DNA from 3 places in the Bradyrhizobium sp. sBnM-33 genome. Region 1 is predicted to be linked to each of the others. Evidence: predicted binding sites of a transcription regulator. Region 1 holds the regulator's gene; each other region holds the start of a gene.
The links. Region 1 encodes LexA, which represses DNA repair genes until DNA is damaged. Its sites were predicted from a motif close to TGTTCNNNNTGTGTTCNG; they were not measured.
Positions count from the first base shown of each region.

Region 2: the regulator LexA is predicted to act here: its motif matches at 3,001-3,018, upstream of recA (recombinase RecA).
Region 3: the regulator LexA is predicted to act here: its motif matches at 2,352-2,369, upstream of RX328_RS32495 (ImuA family protein).

Region 1 is NZ_CP136624.1:5,195,470-5,201,072, forward strand. Features, by position in the region: partial or broken gene RX328_RS24245 (ComEC/Rec2 family competence protein) at 1-1,061, shown strand, start outside; gene RX328_RS24250 (hypothetical protein) at 1,069-1,296, opposite strand; gene RX328_RS24255 (hypothetical protein) at 1,383-1,805, opposite strand; gene lexA (transcriptional repressor LexA) at 2,035-2,736, opposite strand; gene glp (gephyrin-like molybdotransferase Glp) at 2,944-4,155, opposite strand; gene RX328_RS24270 (HAD family hydrolase) at 4,311-4,937, opposite strand; gene RX328_RS24275 (hypothetical protein) at 5,066-5,368, shown strand; gene RX328_RS24280 (hypothetical protein) at 5,398-5,603, shown strand, end outside.
Region 2 is NZ_CP136624.1:4,277,829-4,283,431, forward strand. Features, by position in the region: gene RX328_RS19585 (hypothetical protein) at 1-238, shown strand, start outside; gene RX328_RS19590 (hypothetical protein) at 318-548, shown strand; gene RX328_RS19595 (PilZ domain-containing protein) at 660-995, shown strand; gene RX328_RS19600 (DUF6894 family protein) at 1,012-1,305, opposite strand; gene RX328_RS19605 (hypothetical protein) at 1,470-1,649, opposite strand; gene RX328_RS19610 (hypothetical protein) at 2,399-2,578, opposite strand; gene recA (recombinase RecA) at 3,121-4,209, shown strand; gene RX328_RS19620 (hypothetical protein) at 4,320-5,321, shown strand; gene RX328_RS19625 (hypothetical protein) at 5,318-5,603, shown strand, end outside.
Region 3 is NZ_CP136624.1:6,876,264-6,881,866, forward strand. Features, by position in the region: gene RX328_RS32490 (Y-family DNA polymerase) at 1-1,169, opposite strand, end outside; gene RX328_RS32495 (ImuA family protein) at 1,456-2,286, opposite strand; gene RX328_RS32500 (UdgX family uracil-DNA binding protein) at 2,637-4,085, shown strand; gene RX328_RS32505 (VOC family protein) at 4,374-4,844, opposite strand; gene ppk2 (polyphosphate kinase 2) at 5,292-5,603, shown strand, end outside.

The DNA.
Region 1 (5,603 bases):
CGCTCGGGCTGGTGGCGCTGGTGCAGATCGGCATGCCGCGCCTGTTCGCGACAGCGGATCATACCGCAACCGCGCGCGTGGCGCTGTGGGGCGGCCGCGAAGTCACCATGCTGCTGCTGGCCTCACTGATAGCGGGGCTTGCGACCACGCCTTACGCGGCCTTTCACTTTCACCGGGTCACGCCTTACGGCGTGCTGGCCAACCTCGCGGCGATGCCGGTGGTGTCAGCACTGGTAATGCCGGCGGGCCTGTTCGGCCTCGTTGCGATGCCGTTCGGCTTCGATCGCCCGTTCTGGGCGGTCATGGGCGTCGGCATCGACTGGATGATCGTGGTCACGCAATGGGTCGCGGCATTACCCGGTGCGGTCGGCCGGGTGCCGGCCTTCGGCATCGGCCCGCTGATTACGGCAAGCCTCGGCATCATCCTGCTCGGCCTGTTGCGCACTCCGCTGCGCTGGTCGGGTGCGGCGCTGGTGCTGGCAGCGGCATTGTGGGCGGCGCGGGCGCCGCAGCCGGACATCCTGATTTCCGCCGACGGGCGCAATGTCGGGGTGCGCGGCCAGGATGGCCGGTTGCACCTGATGCACGCGGTCAAAGGGTCCCGGGATGCCTTCCTGCTGAAGGAGTGGCTGGCGGCGGATGCGGACGCGCGGACGGCGGCTGACGCGTCGCTCACATCGGGCGTTTCATGCGACGATTTTGGCTGCGTGGTGCAATCCGCTGGTGGCGGCCTGATCGCGCAGGCCTTCAGGCCCGAGGCGCTGGCGGACGATTGCGAGCGCGCGGCGCTGATCGTGACGCTGCGGCAGGCGCCCGCAGCCTGCGGCGCTTCCGTTATCGATGCTGAACGGCTGCGGCGGCAGGGCGCGATGGCGTTGCGGCGCAGCAGGGAGGGATTTGTCGTCGACGCGGTCAAGCCGAGGGGCGTAGACCGCCCGTGGTCGCCGGCCATAGCGGACGAGAGCGAGGTCGTCGACACCACCGTTCTTGCGCCGCGCATTGTGCCGCCCCGCGCGGTCGATGCCACGCCGGCCGAGGCAGATCTTCAGGCGGAGGAGTAGACGAGCGTCAGTGCTCGTCGACCGTGGGTTTGGCTGGTATTTCGAATGCACCGAGGTGGAATTCCTCCGGGGCATCAGGCGCCGACGGCAGAGCGACCAGCGTGAACGATGCGTCGGGGAATTGCTGCCAGATTGCGAGATCTTCCGCCGTGATGGTGAGCCAGCCGTACCTGAACATGTACCGCCCAGGCTCGGTGACGCGCCCGGCTTTTTGCCACGTAACCTTGTTGACCACCGACTGCCCCCTGCGGTGCCGAGTTCTGAAAAATGTACCACCACGATCCGCCGGCCTGGACCGGCGGATCGTATGCGCGTGGGCGTTTATCCGGTCACGATCGATTCGGCCGGAGGTGCTTCCGTTACCTTTGGCGCACGCTCGCCACCGGTCTGGACCACCGGCAATTGCAGCACGGTCGCACGCTGGCCTTCGCAAAGCTGCGTCACCAGCACATGGCTTCCATCGGGGAATTCGATCGCGTCATGATGACGGTCGGATATATGGGGGTCGATTTGATTGAACTTGCCGACCCGCCAGTCGGTGGTTCGAGTCCAGATCCACCGGTTATCGTATTTGACGTCCTCAGCGAACGCCAGTTCGGTGCCGGGAAGCATGCAGACCGCCACTGCAGGCTCGCGTTCCGACGCAAAGCCGCGGGTCGATGTACCGCGGAATGTCGTGGTGATCAGCGTCTCGCCGACCTGGGCAGGCCGCGTAGCCACAGCATGCAGGCTATAGTCACACATCGGATGGCTCCCTCGTTTGAGATAGCTGACCCGTGTCTAGAAGGAGGCACAGGCCTCTATCAGAGTGGACATGGCGCAGAGCCTTTTCTTCTTTCTGGGCAATTCTGCGACTGGCGCACTGCGCCACATTCACAAACGCGCTAACGTGCCTTAGTTCCACATGCGCAACAAAAAACCCCGGCCGAGGGCCGGGGCTGGCTTTCGTCACGGCGCCGGAGCGCATAACGGGTCAGTATTTGCGGTACAGCCCGATCAGCTTGCCCTGAATCCGGACCCGGTTCGGCGGCAGGATGCGGACTTCATAGGCGGCGTTTGCCGGCTCGAGCGCAATCGAGGCGCCGCGGCGGCGGAAGCGCTTCAGAGTGGCCTCTTCCTCGTCGATCAACGCCACCACGATATCACCGGTGTCGGCGGTCTCGTTGCGCTGGATCAACGCCATGTCGCCGTCGAGGATACCGGCATCCACCATGGAATCGCCGCGCACTTCGAGCGCGTAATGCTCGCCGGAGCCGAGCATGTCCGGCGGCACACTGATGGTGTGGCTGCGGGTCTGTAGCGCCTCGATCGGCGTACCGGCGGCGATCCGGCCCATGACAGGCACGGCGACCGGGCGATTGCCGTCGTCCTCGGCGGCCGGCGCGCTCACCGTGCGCTTGCCGAGCGTGCCCTCGATGACGCTCGGCGTGAAGCCGCGGCGGCCGTTGGCGGCGGCTGCGAGCTCGGGCAGCTTGATGACTTCGATGGCGCGGGCGCGGTTGGGCAGGCGGCGGATGAAGCCGCGCTCCTCCAACGCCGTGATGAGGCGGTGGATTCCGGATTTCGAGCGCAGATCGAGCGCGTCCTTCATCTCGTCGAACGAGGGCGGCACGCCGGCCTCTTTCAGCCGTTCATTGATGAAACGCAGAAGTTCATACTGTTTGCGCGTAAGCATCGCGAGCAATCCCCCGGTTGGCGTCGTCTCGTTCCGAATCTTTAGCGCCCAGATCGTGGAGTCCCCAAACTCTCAACCAAAGACACTAGCAGTCGAAACAAATCATGAACGGACACTATATGTTCGATATGTGTTCCGCAACCATTTAATTTCAGGTGAACGCATTGCGGTTCCGGTTCAAGGTGCTGTTGGAACGCCGTTCAGGCGTCATTCCGGCAGCCGGAGCAACTCGCAACGCGATCCCTTTGCGGCAGCCGGCGCGAACGGCGGACGTATCACAAGTGCCCGTGCCGCAGCGAGATTCCCTGATAGTGACGAGTCCTGATGGTTCACCGGCACGGCGACCAGCGTGCCGTCGTCGCGCGCTTCGAGGCGAGCGCGAAGATAGTCTTCGCGCTGGTCGTTGGCGGCGAGATCGCAGCCGAGCAGGGCGTTTTCGCGCGGATGATGGACGTGGTCGCGGCCTGATAAGGCGCGAATCAGCGGCACCAGAAACAGGAAGCCGCAGACATAGGAGGAGACGGGGTTGCCGGGCAGGCCGATCACCCGCATCGCGCCCAACCTGCCGTGCATCATCGGCTTGCCTGGCCGCATCGCAATCCGCCAGAACGCCATGGCGACGCCCTCGGCCTCCAGCGACCGCTTGACGAGGTCGTGGTCGCCGACCGAGGCGCCGCCCACGGTGATCAGGACGTCCGCGTCGGCGTTGCGGGCACGGCGGATGCCTTCCGTGGTGGCGGCGACGGTGTCGGCGGCGATCCCGAGGTCGATGATTTCTGCGCCCTCGGCTCGCGCCAGCGCCCGCAAGCCGTAGCCGTTGGAATAGACGATCTGGCCGGGGCTGGGGGTTGCGCCTGGCATCACCAGTTCGTCGCCGGTCGCCAGCATCGCCACTTTCGGGCGGCGGTGCACCGCAAGCTCCGGGTAGTTCATGCCGGCGGCGAGCGAGAGATCGCGGTCGGTGAGGCGGCGCCCGCGTTTGAGGAGGACGTCGCCTTCGCGGAAATCAACGCCCGCGGGGCGGATATGCCGCCCCGGAACGGCAGCTTCCGTGATGGTGATATGATCGCCCTCGATGGCAGCGTCTTCCTGGATGACGACGGCGTCTGCGCCATCGGGGATCACGCCGCCGGTAAAGATCCGCACCGCTTCGCCCGGGCCTACCTTCCGCTCGAACGGGCGGCCGGCGGCGACCTCGCCGATCACCTTCAGCCGTGCGCCGACATCGGCGGCGTCGGCCGCGCGCACCGCATAGCCGTCCATCGCCGACATCGCCTGCGGCGGCTGCGTCCGCCGCGCGGCGACGTCGCGTGCGAGAATGCGGCGATACGCTTCGTCGAGCGCCACCATTTCTTCGGGTAGCGGCGCTGCGCCGGCAAGGATCGCGGCAAGCGCATCGGCAACCGGCATCAAGGCCACGCTGGCACTCCTGCTTCGACGTCATTGCGAGGAGCAGCGGGACGAAGCAATCCACACTTCCTTCCTGGCCATGGATTGCTTCGCTTCGCTCGCAATGACGGGGTAATCATCTAAATTCCAAGTGCTTAAATTCCAAGTGCTTAAATTCCAAGTGCTTAAATTCCAAGTGCGGTCAGTGCCCTTGCCACGTCATCCGTCGATGTCACGTGGATGGCAGAAAGGCCGCGCGCCCGCGCACCTTCGATATTGGCGGCTGAATCGTCGAAGAACAGGATCCGCGACGCCGGCACGCCGATCGCTTTTATCACATGATCATAGGCTTCGGCGTCGGGTTTGCGCAGACCGATGCTGGAGGACAAAAATATCTCGCGGAAATGGCTGAGGACCTCCGCATAGGCCTGCGAAAAATGCGTGACATGGGCCGGATTGGTGTTGGAAAAAGCATAGAGCGGCAGGCGCTTTGCAGCACCCGCCAGAAGCTGTGCAATTCCGGGCATCTCGCCGGTGAAGATCGCGTTCCAGCCTTCCAGGAACTGCGCGTCGGTGATGCCGATGCCGAGCGACCGGCGCAGGCTCGCAAAGAACGCCGCATCGTCGATCCGGCCGGTCTCGTGGTGCTTGAAACTATCGTCGACGACAAAGCGTCCGGCGAGATCGGCAGGCGCGCAACCAGCATGCCCAGCCCAGCAGGTCATTACCTGATCAAAACTGATGTCGAGCACGACGCGGCCGAGATCGAACAGCAAGGCGTCGACGGAATGGGGCGCTGGCGGCGAATTCATGGCAGTCGTTTACAAAACTGGACCGGCCTCGGCAACGGCCACGGGGATTTGCGTCGCAGTCCAATCCGGCGCTTAAGCCCGTACGCGGGCTGTGCTAAGGCTTGGGGCCAATTTCAGGGAGTAGTCGCATGCAAGTTGTTGGCAGAATTCTGGGCGCTGTCGCCGTGATCGCATTGTTGGCCGGATCCGCTGCCGCCCAACAAGGTCCCGCCAAATATGGCGAGGAGGACAAGCCCAAGACGCCCTCGCAAATCGAGGCGGAGAGGGAGGCCGAGCGGGCCTACCGGAGATCGCTCGGCAACATCCCGGAGCAGCAGAAGAGTTCCGACCCCTGGGGGACGATGCGCGGCGATAGCGCACCGCCGAAAGCAGCGGCCAAGGCGCCGGCAGCAAAGTCAAAGGCCAAATCCGCCGAAGGCGCAGCAAAGTAGAAGGCACTTCCCGGCGCCATGCCGGGACAATGACGTCCGCGAGGCGAGCAAACCATGACGGAAACGCTGCTGTTTTCCCCGATGACGATCCGCGGCCTCACGTTGAAGAACAGATCCTGCGCGATGGGCAGGCCGATTTGATCGCGGTAGGGCGGGAAATCCTCAACAATCCCAATTGGCCGATGGACGCCGCGCTGAAACTGGGCGCGGACGGCCCGTTCCGCAACGTTCCCCC
Region 2 (5,603 bases), 920 kb from region 1:
GGTGCCGGCCTACGCGCAGATGTCGACCCCCAACATCAACCTGATGCCGGAATTCCAGTCCAAGACGCCGGAGGAAAAGGAGCAGGATGCGATCAGGGAAAAAGCCTACAAGGACTCTTTAAGGAAGATTCCCGATGCCAAGGCTTCTTCCGATCCTTGGGGCGCGGTGCGCAGTACCGAGGCGCCCAAGGCCGCGGCGCCCGCCAAGAAGAGCAAGACCGGCAGCGCCAGCCAGTAACGTCAGCGACAGCGGCGAGTAGGATTTGTTCGCCGCCACCCCTATATTAGACCTGTCGTCATGTGTCTGGAGTTACGACATGGTCTTTCGTCCGCGCGATCTCGCGAGCCGGATGGCCGGACGGCGCAAGCCGGACGACGGCTTTTTGCGTGAGACCTTCACGCTGCCGCGCGACGAAGCGAGGGCGAGGGCGCGCGACTTCCTCAACCGCTATCCCAAGGCCGCCTATATGAGCTCGGTCGAAAGCTGGCGCGAGCTGCCCAGTGGCGACATCGAATTCACCATGCGCCGGCTTGCCAGCGCCGATTAGGCGATGCAGCTCGCCTGGCGCCGGAATTAACATCGACTCCTCGATTTTTGCCGGATTCCGATAACCCGCTATTCAGGTATTCCGCCTAGCGTTTCCCGCTCAGGAGAAATCATGGCGAGAGACCGCAAAGACCTTGGTGCCCGCAAATTCGTTCGGGTCGACTTGCGCAAGCCGGGATTCCTGATTCCGGCGCCGGATGCGCCATGGATCGAGTGCTACATCCTCGACATTTCCGAGAACGGCGCCTGCCTGGATGTGGGCGACCTCGCGGTTCCCAGGGTGTTCGGCCTTTCTCTCACCGCAGGCGGTGAGGTGCGGCGGGTATGCACGCTGATCTGGCGCAGGGGCGAATTGGTCGGCGTCCGCTTCGTCTCCGCCCGTGAGCTGCGCAACGGCGTCGCGCCGCCAAGTGAATCCGATACCGCTTCCCGGAAGGCTCATGCCTGACTAATCTGCCTTTCGTTTAATCGGTATCCTGCAGCGTCTCGGCCATCAGGCGAATCCGGAATATCGGCTTTTTGGATTCATCCAGCAATTCCATCTGCCATTCGGCGTTTTCAGCCAGCTTCCGGGAAACCTCCGCGATCATGTCACCGCAGACCCCGGTCATTTCCTTCCACGCGGCGTTGTGATCGGCAAATTCCGCACCGTCAGTGCTGACGCATGCGTCCTCGCCATGTCGAACGCTGAAGAAAAAGATCGGCATGGCAAGCTGACCAAATGCAAAAGGGGCCGCCGTTGGCCCCGAGATCCCCATCCTCCGGCGAGTGAATTCCTCGCGTATCGGAAAATCAACTCCGGGTTTTTACGGGCCCAAGCACGTTATCGGGCATGTAAACCGGGTTATCGCTCAGCTCTAAGCTGATGATTTGCGGAGAAATTTCTCGGGTGGAAGGCCCGCGGAAGCCGCCGCCGAGCTGGTTACTCCCGTTTGGCTTTTTTCAGCTCCCGATCAATCCGAAGCTGGACCCGCCGGATAGCAAGCAGATTGAGCTTGGCTTCGGTCTTGCCCGTGACGACCCTGTCCCCGATACGGAATTGCCATTTCCAGATGCCCGGAGCGACCGCCGTCACGGTGTATTCGACGCCCTTGTGGATCATATGGAAATTCCGCTGCGGCTCTCGACCGCTTCGAACCGGACCTCTCATTTAAAATTGGAATTGTTACAGCCGCTGACAATGCCTTTGCCGCGACGCGCACGGCCGAATCCGCTCCCTCCCATCGAGTTTCAACCCCATGGGCGTGACCGAATTCCCTTGCCGACCCAATTTCCGCGGCGCACAAAAAGCACTGCGCCGCGCAAGCGGAGTATGGTCGCTTGGCGGCGCAGGCCTATTCCCCGAGTGATGCAATATCCCAGGCAAGAATGTTGTCGGGGGCGATAGGAAAAAGGTTCAACGCGCCCGAGACAAATTTGCTGGGCGATGAGCACGCCGAACGGGGCGCGCGGGGGGAGTATCTGCCCGCTTGGACGGCCATCCGGGATGTCCGGGGTGCCGGCTTCCTATTCCTGCCGCGATGGATAAGGCTGCCGCGGCGGAATATGGGTTCTCGACGGCGCGTCCGGCCGGACGGGCTGCGGCAGCCTTGACGGCTCCGGCGTGCGGCTGAGGTTCAACAGCCATGTGAGGAGATGTGCGCCATGGTGTTGAAGCGTCGGCAGGATGGGTTCGTAGGCAAGGGTGGTCACGGGGGCGGTCACGTGCATGCCGCTGGGCATAGCGTGCGGCGCCTTGATGGACAGTTCAGATCGAACCGAGCACGCCTAAAATTGTAGGTGACGTCACCACCTCCCGATTACAGATCGGATAACGATGAGGCCGCCGGTTCGGCGGCCTCATCGCGAGAGCTAGCTTTCCGGCTGCTCTACATCAGGCGCCCGGGGGCTGGCGTCGGGCGCCTCTTCACTTCTGGCCCGAAGGTCGGCGGCCTTGTCGAGAAAGCCCGCGGCAACTTCCGGATCCGTGGTGGCCATTGCAAATTTGAGAAAGGTTGCCGCTTGTTCCGCGAGGTATTTCTTGCCCGGCACAATACTGGTTCCCCGTTTACTACCTGTCACCACTACCCGTCGCACCCGCTGCGATTACGCACTGCGGCGAAATCCGTTCCGGGGAAAGTGCAAAACTATACTTAAGTCGGTGCGCTCACCGCGGATCGTGCATTCGGACTTGGGGGCCGAAGGCGCCAGCCCCGCGCCGGGTCACCTCCGGGCAGCGGAAGGTGAGGAGCGGGGCCATCTTCGTCAGGACACGCCGGGAGCTGGGATTCTAGTTCCGGTACCGAAACACCGTGGTGTTACGGACTCCAAAAATGCGTGTGGATGACTCTATGCTTAATGTCGCCGGGGCTGCTTTTCATTCCGAACCAATTTGTACCGGCAGAGGGCCGCCGAGAGGCGGCCCTCTTTTTATTTTTTGTGCGGGCGAAGGACTCGGAAATGAATCCGGCGAAAAGAACATATTGCGAACATAGAACAAAGATGGTACATGGATTCCTAGACGAAATCGAATCCTAAAAGCCGCTCACCGCCGTTTTCCCGCTCGCGAATCCCCGCCATAAGGAGCACGTATTATGTCCGCTACTGCCCTGCGTATCGTTGAAGGATCCTCCATGGATAAGACCAAGGCCCTGTCCGCCGCGCTCTCCCAGATCGAGCGCCAGTTCGGCAAGGGCTCGGTGATGAAGCTGGGCAAGAACGATCGCTCGATGGATGTCGAGACGGTGTCGTCGGGCTCGCTCGGGCTCGACATTGCGCTTGGTGTCGGCGGGCTGCCGAAGGGGCGGGTGGTCGAAATCTACGGGCCGGAATCCTCCGGCAAGACCACGCTGGCGCTGCACACGGTGGCGGAAGGGCAGAAGAAGGGCGGCATCTGCGCCTTCATCGACGCCGAACATGCGCTTGACCCGGTCTATGCGCGCAAGCTCGGCGTCAACATCGACGAGCTCCTGATCTCGCAGCCCGATACCGGCGAGCAGGCCTTGGAAATCTGCGACACGCTGGTGCGCTCCGGCGCGATCGACGTGCTGGTGGTCGATTCGGTGGCGGCCCTGGTGCCGAAGGCCGAACTCGAGGGCGAGATGGGCGATGCGCTGCCCGGTCTGCAGGCGCGGCTGATGAGCCAGGCGCTGCGCAAGCTCACCGCCTCGATCAACAAGTCCAACACCATGGTGATCTTCATCAACCAGATCCGCATGAAGATCGGCGTGATGTACGGCTCGCCTGAAACCACCACCGGCGGCAACGCGCTGAAATTTTACGCCTCCGTCCGCCTCGACATTCGCCGCATCGGCGCGATCAAGGAGCGCGACGAAGTCGTCGGCAACACCACCCGCGTCAAGGTGGTGAAGAACAAGCTGGCGCCGCCCTTCAAGCAGGTCGAGTTCGACATCATGTATGGCGAGGGCGTCTCCAAGATGGGCGAGATCCTCGATCTCGGCGTCAAGGCCGGCATCGTCGAAAAATCCGGCGCCTGGTTTTCCTATGACAGCCAGCGGCTCGGCCAGGGACGCGAGAACGCAAAAGCCTTCCTCAAGGCCAACCCTGACATGACTGCCAAGATCGAGATGGCGATTCGCCAGAACTCCGGCCTGATCGCCGAGCAGATTCTGGCCGGTCCCGCCGAGCGCGACGCCGAGGGCGAGGAGCCGGCAGACGAATAAGCTTTGGAAATGCTTCAGGGGTTAAGGCCTGAAGTGACGGACGGGCGCTGCGGACGTTGAGTTGCCGACGTTCTCAGCGCCCGTTTTGTTTGGTGGTGTGGGTGAGTGTGATGAAGCCTCTGATCCTGACCGGCTGGCTGATCCCGGAATTCACCAAGTCGGAATTCGCCGATCTCGCGCTTACTTTCTTCTTTCGCTTCGGCTGGGGACCGTTGCCTTCGCCGGACGAACTCGCAGCCTATCTTGGCCCGGGCACGTCAGATCTGAAACCCGGGCATCACTGGTCGGACTTTGCCACCGGGTGGAACAAAACCAAAAACAGAAGTCGCAGGGATCTCAGTCTGGCTGAATTCTGTCAGCACTATGAGACGGTCGAACTATGGTTCGACACGCAACCCAATGCGCAGTTGCAACTGATCTGGCTGCTCGATTATTTCCGATCTTATCCGGAGACTGTCGCGAAGTTGAAGTTTCGTCTGGTTGACCTCGCGATGATTGAGCTTGAACGGCTCGGCAGGTGGCAGCCGCCGGCCGTTGACATCACGGAAAAGGAATTGGCGACGGCGAGCGCGGCCTGGCAGGCCTATCGCGCGCCGACGCCGGAGGCCTGCTTCGATCTGCTCTACAAGGACTTGAGCGCGCTTCCGCTTCTCAAGCCCGTTTTGATCGATCTGCTTGAAGAACTGCCGTCAAGTTCGACAGGGCTTGGCGCCACCGAAACGCGGATGCTCGAGCTGATTGCTCGGGGATACTCGCTCACGAATGCGCTCTTCCATCTCTACCAACTGCGGCAAACGCGCATCTTCGGCGAGTGGGAATGCGGCTATCTGCTGGACGGGCTTGCGCATGGCCCGCGACCGGCCGTGGCAGGCCTCGACGAGGAACTGCGCACGCTCGACCGTGAAAATTTGCGGGACCGGCACACGGCTTATCTGCGAAGCGAGCTGTCGATCACCGAATTCGGCGAGGCTGTTCTCGCCCATAAGGAAGACTTCAGTCGGCACAATCCGATCGACCGCTGGTGGGGCGGCACGCATTTGACCAACGACAATCTCTGGCGCTGGAATCCGGCGCTGGTGAAGCCCGGACGCGCGCGGGCTGGCGTGCCATGACGCGCCTGATCCTGACAGCAGATTCCTCCAGCGCGGGCGGCGTGGTGTCGGCAGGTCATGCTGACCTCGCGATTGCCATCGAGCCTCGGCTGGTCTGGGGGCCGCCGCGTTCCGATGCGGAGCGTGCGGCGTTCTTGGCGACGAGGACAACGCAAGAGGCGGGCTCGCACTGGCTCGATTCCGTGCCGCCGCCGCGCCTGCAGAAATTCGGAATCAACGACCTCGGATTGATCGAGGCTTGCGAACGTTTTGAGGCCGTCGAGCTCTGGATGGAAGCCCCGC
Region 3 (5,603 bases), 1.7 Mb from region 1:
CCCTCGATGCGCTCCGGCCAGGCGGCCTGGGCGGCTGCCGCCAGATGATGCTGCGCTGGCACGGACAGCACCGCGCGTTCGGGAATATGCGTATCCTCCGGCAGATGCACGACCACGCGTTTTCCGCCGATACGCGCGGCGATGCGGTCGATCAGCGCGGACAGTTCGTCATTGTCATGGACGTTGGCATCGAGATCGCGCTGCTGCTGCACCACGATTTCGGTGCGGCAGGCGGAAAGGCGGATGAGATCGAAACCGAAACCGGGATCGAGGGGATCGTTGAGCGCATCGAGCCGTTCGCGAAACAGGCGGTCGATCACATCAGCCTTCGTCACCGGACGCCCGGTGTCTACGGGAATCGTCCGCACCGCGCCATCGGTGCGGAAGAAGCTCGCCTCCAGCCGCCGCGCGCCCTTGCCCTGCTTGTCCATCGCCGTAACAAGCATTTGAGCAAGCGCGGACAGGTTCATCGCGATCACGGTATCGGTGGCGACCGGTTCGGGAAACCGTTTCTCCACGATGTAATCCGGCAGCGGTTTTCGCGGGCTGATCGGCGCATCGGCCTGCCCGAGTGCCTGCTGTAACAGCGCCGTAAAAGACGCACCGAACCGCGCCGTGATTTCGTGCGGTGCGCGCGAGGCGACGTCGCCGATGGTCTTTAGCCCAGCGCGGCGCAGGCCGGCGGTGATGGCATCACCGGCGCCGAGCGCAGATACCGGCAACGGACTGACGGCTTCGGCCTCCTCGCCATCGGCAACGATCTTTCCGGAGGCGTGGCGCGTCAGCGTGCGGGCGCAGATCGCGGTGGAGGCGATTGCGGCGCTGATGGCAAAGCCGCGGCGGCTCAGCGCGCCGTTGACGATCTGCAGCAACGCACGCTCGCCGCCGAACAGATGGGCGCATCCGGTGATGTCGAGATAGAGCCCATACGGCGGATCGAGCGCTACCAGCGGGGTGAAGCGGTCGCACCAATCGGCGATGTCTTCGAGCGTCTTGCGGTCGGCGACTTCATCCGCGTCGAACACCGTCAGCTCGGGGCAGATCGCGCGGGCATTGGCGAGCGGCAGGCCGATCGAGAGGCCGGCCTGGACGGCGACCTCGTCGAGGGAATGGATCAGGATGGCATTGTGCTGCTTGGCGACGACGACGGAGGGGAAGATTTGCGTCATCTCGATAGTGGGACTCGCGGCGACACCCCCACCCCAACCCTCCCCCGCAAGCGGGAGAGGGAGCGCACCGGTCGTGTTGTTAGAGATATCAACCCGGGCACTGCTGTCGTTCCCTCCCCCCTTGCGGGGTCCGAGGCGAGCGAAGCTCGCTCTCGAGGTTAGGGAGAGGGGTGGCGGCAACGGCGGTGCTTGTGGCTTACCCCTCTCCCCAGCCCTCCCCCGCAAGGGGGGAGGGAGCGCACTGCCCGTGTCGCAGAAAGCATCGCTCGAAACCGCTTTGCAATTTTCAGCTTGCGCGGCGCTGGCCTGCGTAAGCTTGCGCTTGATGCGGTCGATGGGCAGGCGTGGCAGCCAGAGGCTGAGGATACGCCGACGGTTCACTGAATAGGCACTCATCACAATTCCATTCCATGATCCAGCGGCCGACCGGGCCATGACGGTTACGAACGAGCTGCGCGTCGAATACCGGCGCGCCCCACGCGCTCCAGGGCGCCGCAGGCATTAAAGGCGCCGCAGGCATTGAAGACGCGCCCGGCGGCGAATGCGCCGCGCGCACGATCCATCGGGTCTCCGCGGTCGAGGGGCGCGGCTCCGCCGCCACCCGCAGTAGCAATGCGGTGACGCCGGAGGCTGCTGCGGCCAGCGTGAGCTTGCGGCTGGCGACGAGATCGAGCTGACGCGCCTGCCCCCAGACTTCCAGCACGACGGCGCCGAGCGCGTCGCAGGCCAGCGCGTCGGCGGCGGTCCGCAGCGCGGCGTCGGCGTCGGTGGCACGCACGGTGACGAGCAGCCGCGGATCGAGACCCAATTCGCACAGCCCGCTCATCGACAGCGCGCCCGCTTCAATTTCCGAAAAATCCTGCCGTACCCAGACTAGCGGCCGGCGCGGCGATACCCTTCCCGCCAGCCCTGCGATGAAGCCGGTTGCTGATGCGCTCTGGTGTCCCTCGGCGAACACTTCATGCACCGTTGCGAGCGCAAGCCCACCCTGCAGCACGGCATCCGCCGCCTTATGCCCAAGCGCAATCTTGTTGAGGTCATGCGCATCGCAATGCGCCTCCAGGCGCTCGATGCTTCCGCGCAAACTCGCAAGCGTGCTTGTGCGTGCGGTGCTCATCCGCCGTTCCTTCAGAAAATTGGCCTTTACCGCTTCTTCCCGAGTGAACGCGGGGCTGGCTCATTTGTTCATGATATGTTCTAATATAAAGCTAACAGCGCCGGCAGAGTCAATCGAGATCGACGCTTTGCCAATTCATGAGCGGAATCAAAGGGATTCAAATGGCTGGATTTTGAAGACCGTCATGGCCGGGCTGCCGCCTTCGCTAAAGTTCGGCGGCCGAGTGAGCTTGTGGCCCGGCGAAGCCTTGGCGGAGACGGGTCCCGGCCATCCACGTCTTAGTCGCCGACGAAAGGAAAGACGTGGATGCCCGGGTCAAGCACGGGCATGACGAGAACGGAGAGTGTGACATGCGCATCATCACCCTCGATAGCCAAACCGATTTCGATGGCTGGCGTAAAGCGGCCCGCGCGCTGGCGCTGAATGGCGTGAAACCGTCCGACGTGAGCTGGCGCGTGGCTGATGATGCGCCCGAACTGTTCGAGCCGATCGCTCCGCCGCTTGAGCCGCCACAGGGCACCTTCAACGTGCCTGCAAAATTCGTCGAACTGGCGGAGGTTGCGATCCTGCACCGCAACCCCGAGCGCTTCGCCCTGCTCTATCGCCTGCTATGGCGGTTGCGAACGCATCACGATCTGCTTGAACTCGCGACCGATCCTGATGTGGCTGAGATCACCGCGATGGCAACGGCCGTGCGCCGCGACGAGCACAAGATGCATGTCCTCGTCCGCTTCCGCGAAATAGGCCGCGAGCAGAAATCGCACTTCGTCGCCTGGTTCGAGCCGGAGCACCACATCGTCGAACTGGCCGCCCCGTTCTTCGCGCGCCGTTTCGCCGACATGCCCTGGTCGATCCTGACGCCTGATCTCTGCGCGCATTGGGACGGCCTCGTTGTCTCGTTCACGCCGGGCGTCAGCAGAAGCGAAGCCCCTGGCGCGGACCGGCTGGAGGAAACCTGGTGGCGCTATTACGCCAGCATTTTCAATCCCGCCCGACTGAAAGTGCAGACCATGCAAAAGGAGACGTCCCGGAATCACTGGTGGAACCTGCCGGAGGCTTCATCGATTAAACCCCTGATCGAAAGCGCCGGACACAGCGCAAACGCGAAGATCGCGAATGCCGCGACCGAGCCGCAGAAGCGGCCGGAACTGCCGAAAGCCAGCTATAAGGCAAGCGAAATGCCCCGCAAACACGCCGATGATATCGAGACGCTGCGCGAAGAAGCCGCCGATTGCCGCGCCTGTCATCTTTACAAGAATGCCACCCAGACCGTGTTCGGCGAAGGCCGGCAAACCGCGCGGATCATGCTGGTCGGCGAACAGCCCGGCGACAAGGAAGATCTCGCCGGAAAGCCGTTCGTGGGGCCCGCGGGGCAAATGCTCGACCGCGCGCTGGAAGAAGCCGGCATCGATCGCCGCACGGTTTACGTCACCAATGCGGTGAAGCATTTCAAGTTCGTGCCGCGCGGAAAGATCCGCCTGCACCAGAAACCGAACACGCCGGAAATCAAGGCATGCCGGCAGTGGTACGAACGCGAGCTGGCCGCGATCAAACCCGATCTGGTGGTGGCAATGGGCGCAACCGCAGCGCAAAGCGTGTTCGGGAAAATTACGCCGATCAACAAGAACCGCGGCCGCGCGATTGATCTCGCCGACGGCACCAGGGCGCTGGTGACGGTACACCCGTCCTATCTGCTGCGGTTGCCGGACGCCGATGCCAAAGCGCGCGAATACCGGCGCTTCGTCCAGGACCTCAAAATCGCCGCCGACGTGCTGCGAAAATCGGCACATGCGGCCTGAATTTCGCCAGTCCGGCAGCCGCAATTTCTGGTGAAATATAACGGGAAAATTGACAATCCCGCTTGCAACCATTAATTGATAGAAGACACAATCGCATTCTCAAGGCAATGTGGGACGTCTGCTCACGCTATGATGCCCCACATGGTCGACGCGCTGCGCGGTTCCCTACCTCCAGCCCCGGCGCCGTGCAGCGCGCGACCCACTTGCTCCAGCGCCTTGCGTTGTACGCGCATGGGACCGCTCGGCGTTTATCGATGCGACCTTCCAGCGGCACATATCGAGACGCTTTTAGCCTCTCGCCACGGCCTCCAGTTCGGCAATATCGAACTTGACCATCTTCAGCATGGCTTCCGCAACGCGCTTGGCTTTTGCGGGGTCCGGATCATTCATCAATTCGCCGAGCCGTTTGGGTGCAATCTGCCAAGAGAGGCCCCAGCGGTCCTGCAGCCAACCGCAGTGCTCGATCTTGCCGCCCTCCCTCAAGGCGTCCCACAAATGGTCAATCTCAGCCTGCGTGTCGCATTCGACCATAATCGAAAAGCTGTGGTTGAACGGGTCGAGGGGACCCGCTTCGATCGCCATGTAGCGCTGGTCGCCCAGGGTAAAGGCCGCGATCTTGACGCTGCCGGGCGGGCCGCTCGGGCTCTCGGCAGGCAGCGACGAGACCCACTGGACTGACGAGCCGCGGATCAACGAGGTGTAAAAGCCGATCGCGGCCTCCATATCCTTTTCGAACCAGAGATGCTGTGTGACCTTCATCGACGCTGCCTTTCTCCATCAGACACCAGCCGGCGCGCGGCCGCTCCTGCGACAAGGACGGATGGAGGGGGCGGCGTTCCGACAGGGGCGATTAAAATATTGTGGAATTTCCTTGAACCACCTTTGGCCTGGACAGCGCGCGCATCCCTGGCCGTACGCGGCCGGGATAGCCCAACTGTCATTAACGGTTCGCAATCTCCTGATGGCATGGGTGCTGATGCTGCCGGCCGCGATCTGCCTGTCGTCGGCGAATTCTACGTACTGTTCTCGAGCCTGTTGTGACGCTATCGGCGATGCGGTCGGGACGCTGCCGTGGCAGGCCTCGACGGATAGCGGGAGACCGGAACCAAACTGCGGCCTTCTGCTTTCCGCAAAGTACCTGACGAATGATACGGCAGGACATCGACATTCACACAGCTCGCAACAGCTCTGCAGCCGGAACCCGCCATGACCAAAAGGCTCCCGAATGGCACCAAGCCGATCCACGACCCGATTCGGGCGGAAATGCTGGACAGTTTCGATGAGGAACTGGAACTTGAGATCGACGACGATCGCCTTGATGCGCTGACCAATGAATTTGCCGACCATACGGCAGAAGAGACGATCGATCGGCGCGTGTACTTCAAGGAATTATTCCGACTGCAGGGTGAACTGGTAAAATTGCAGAGCTGGGTGCAGCACCACCAGCTCAAGGTGGTGGTGCTTTTCGAGGGGCGCGATTCCGCCGGCAAGGGCGGCGTCATCAAGCGCATCACCCAG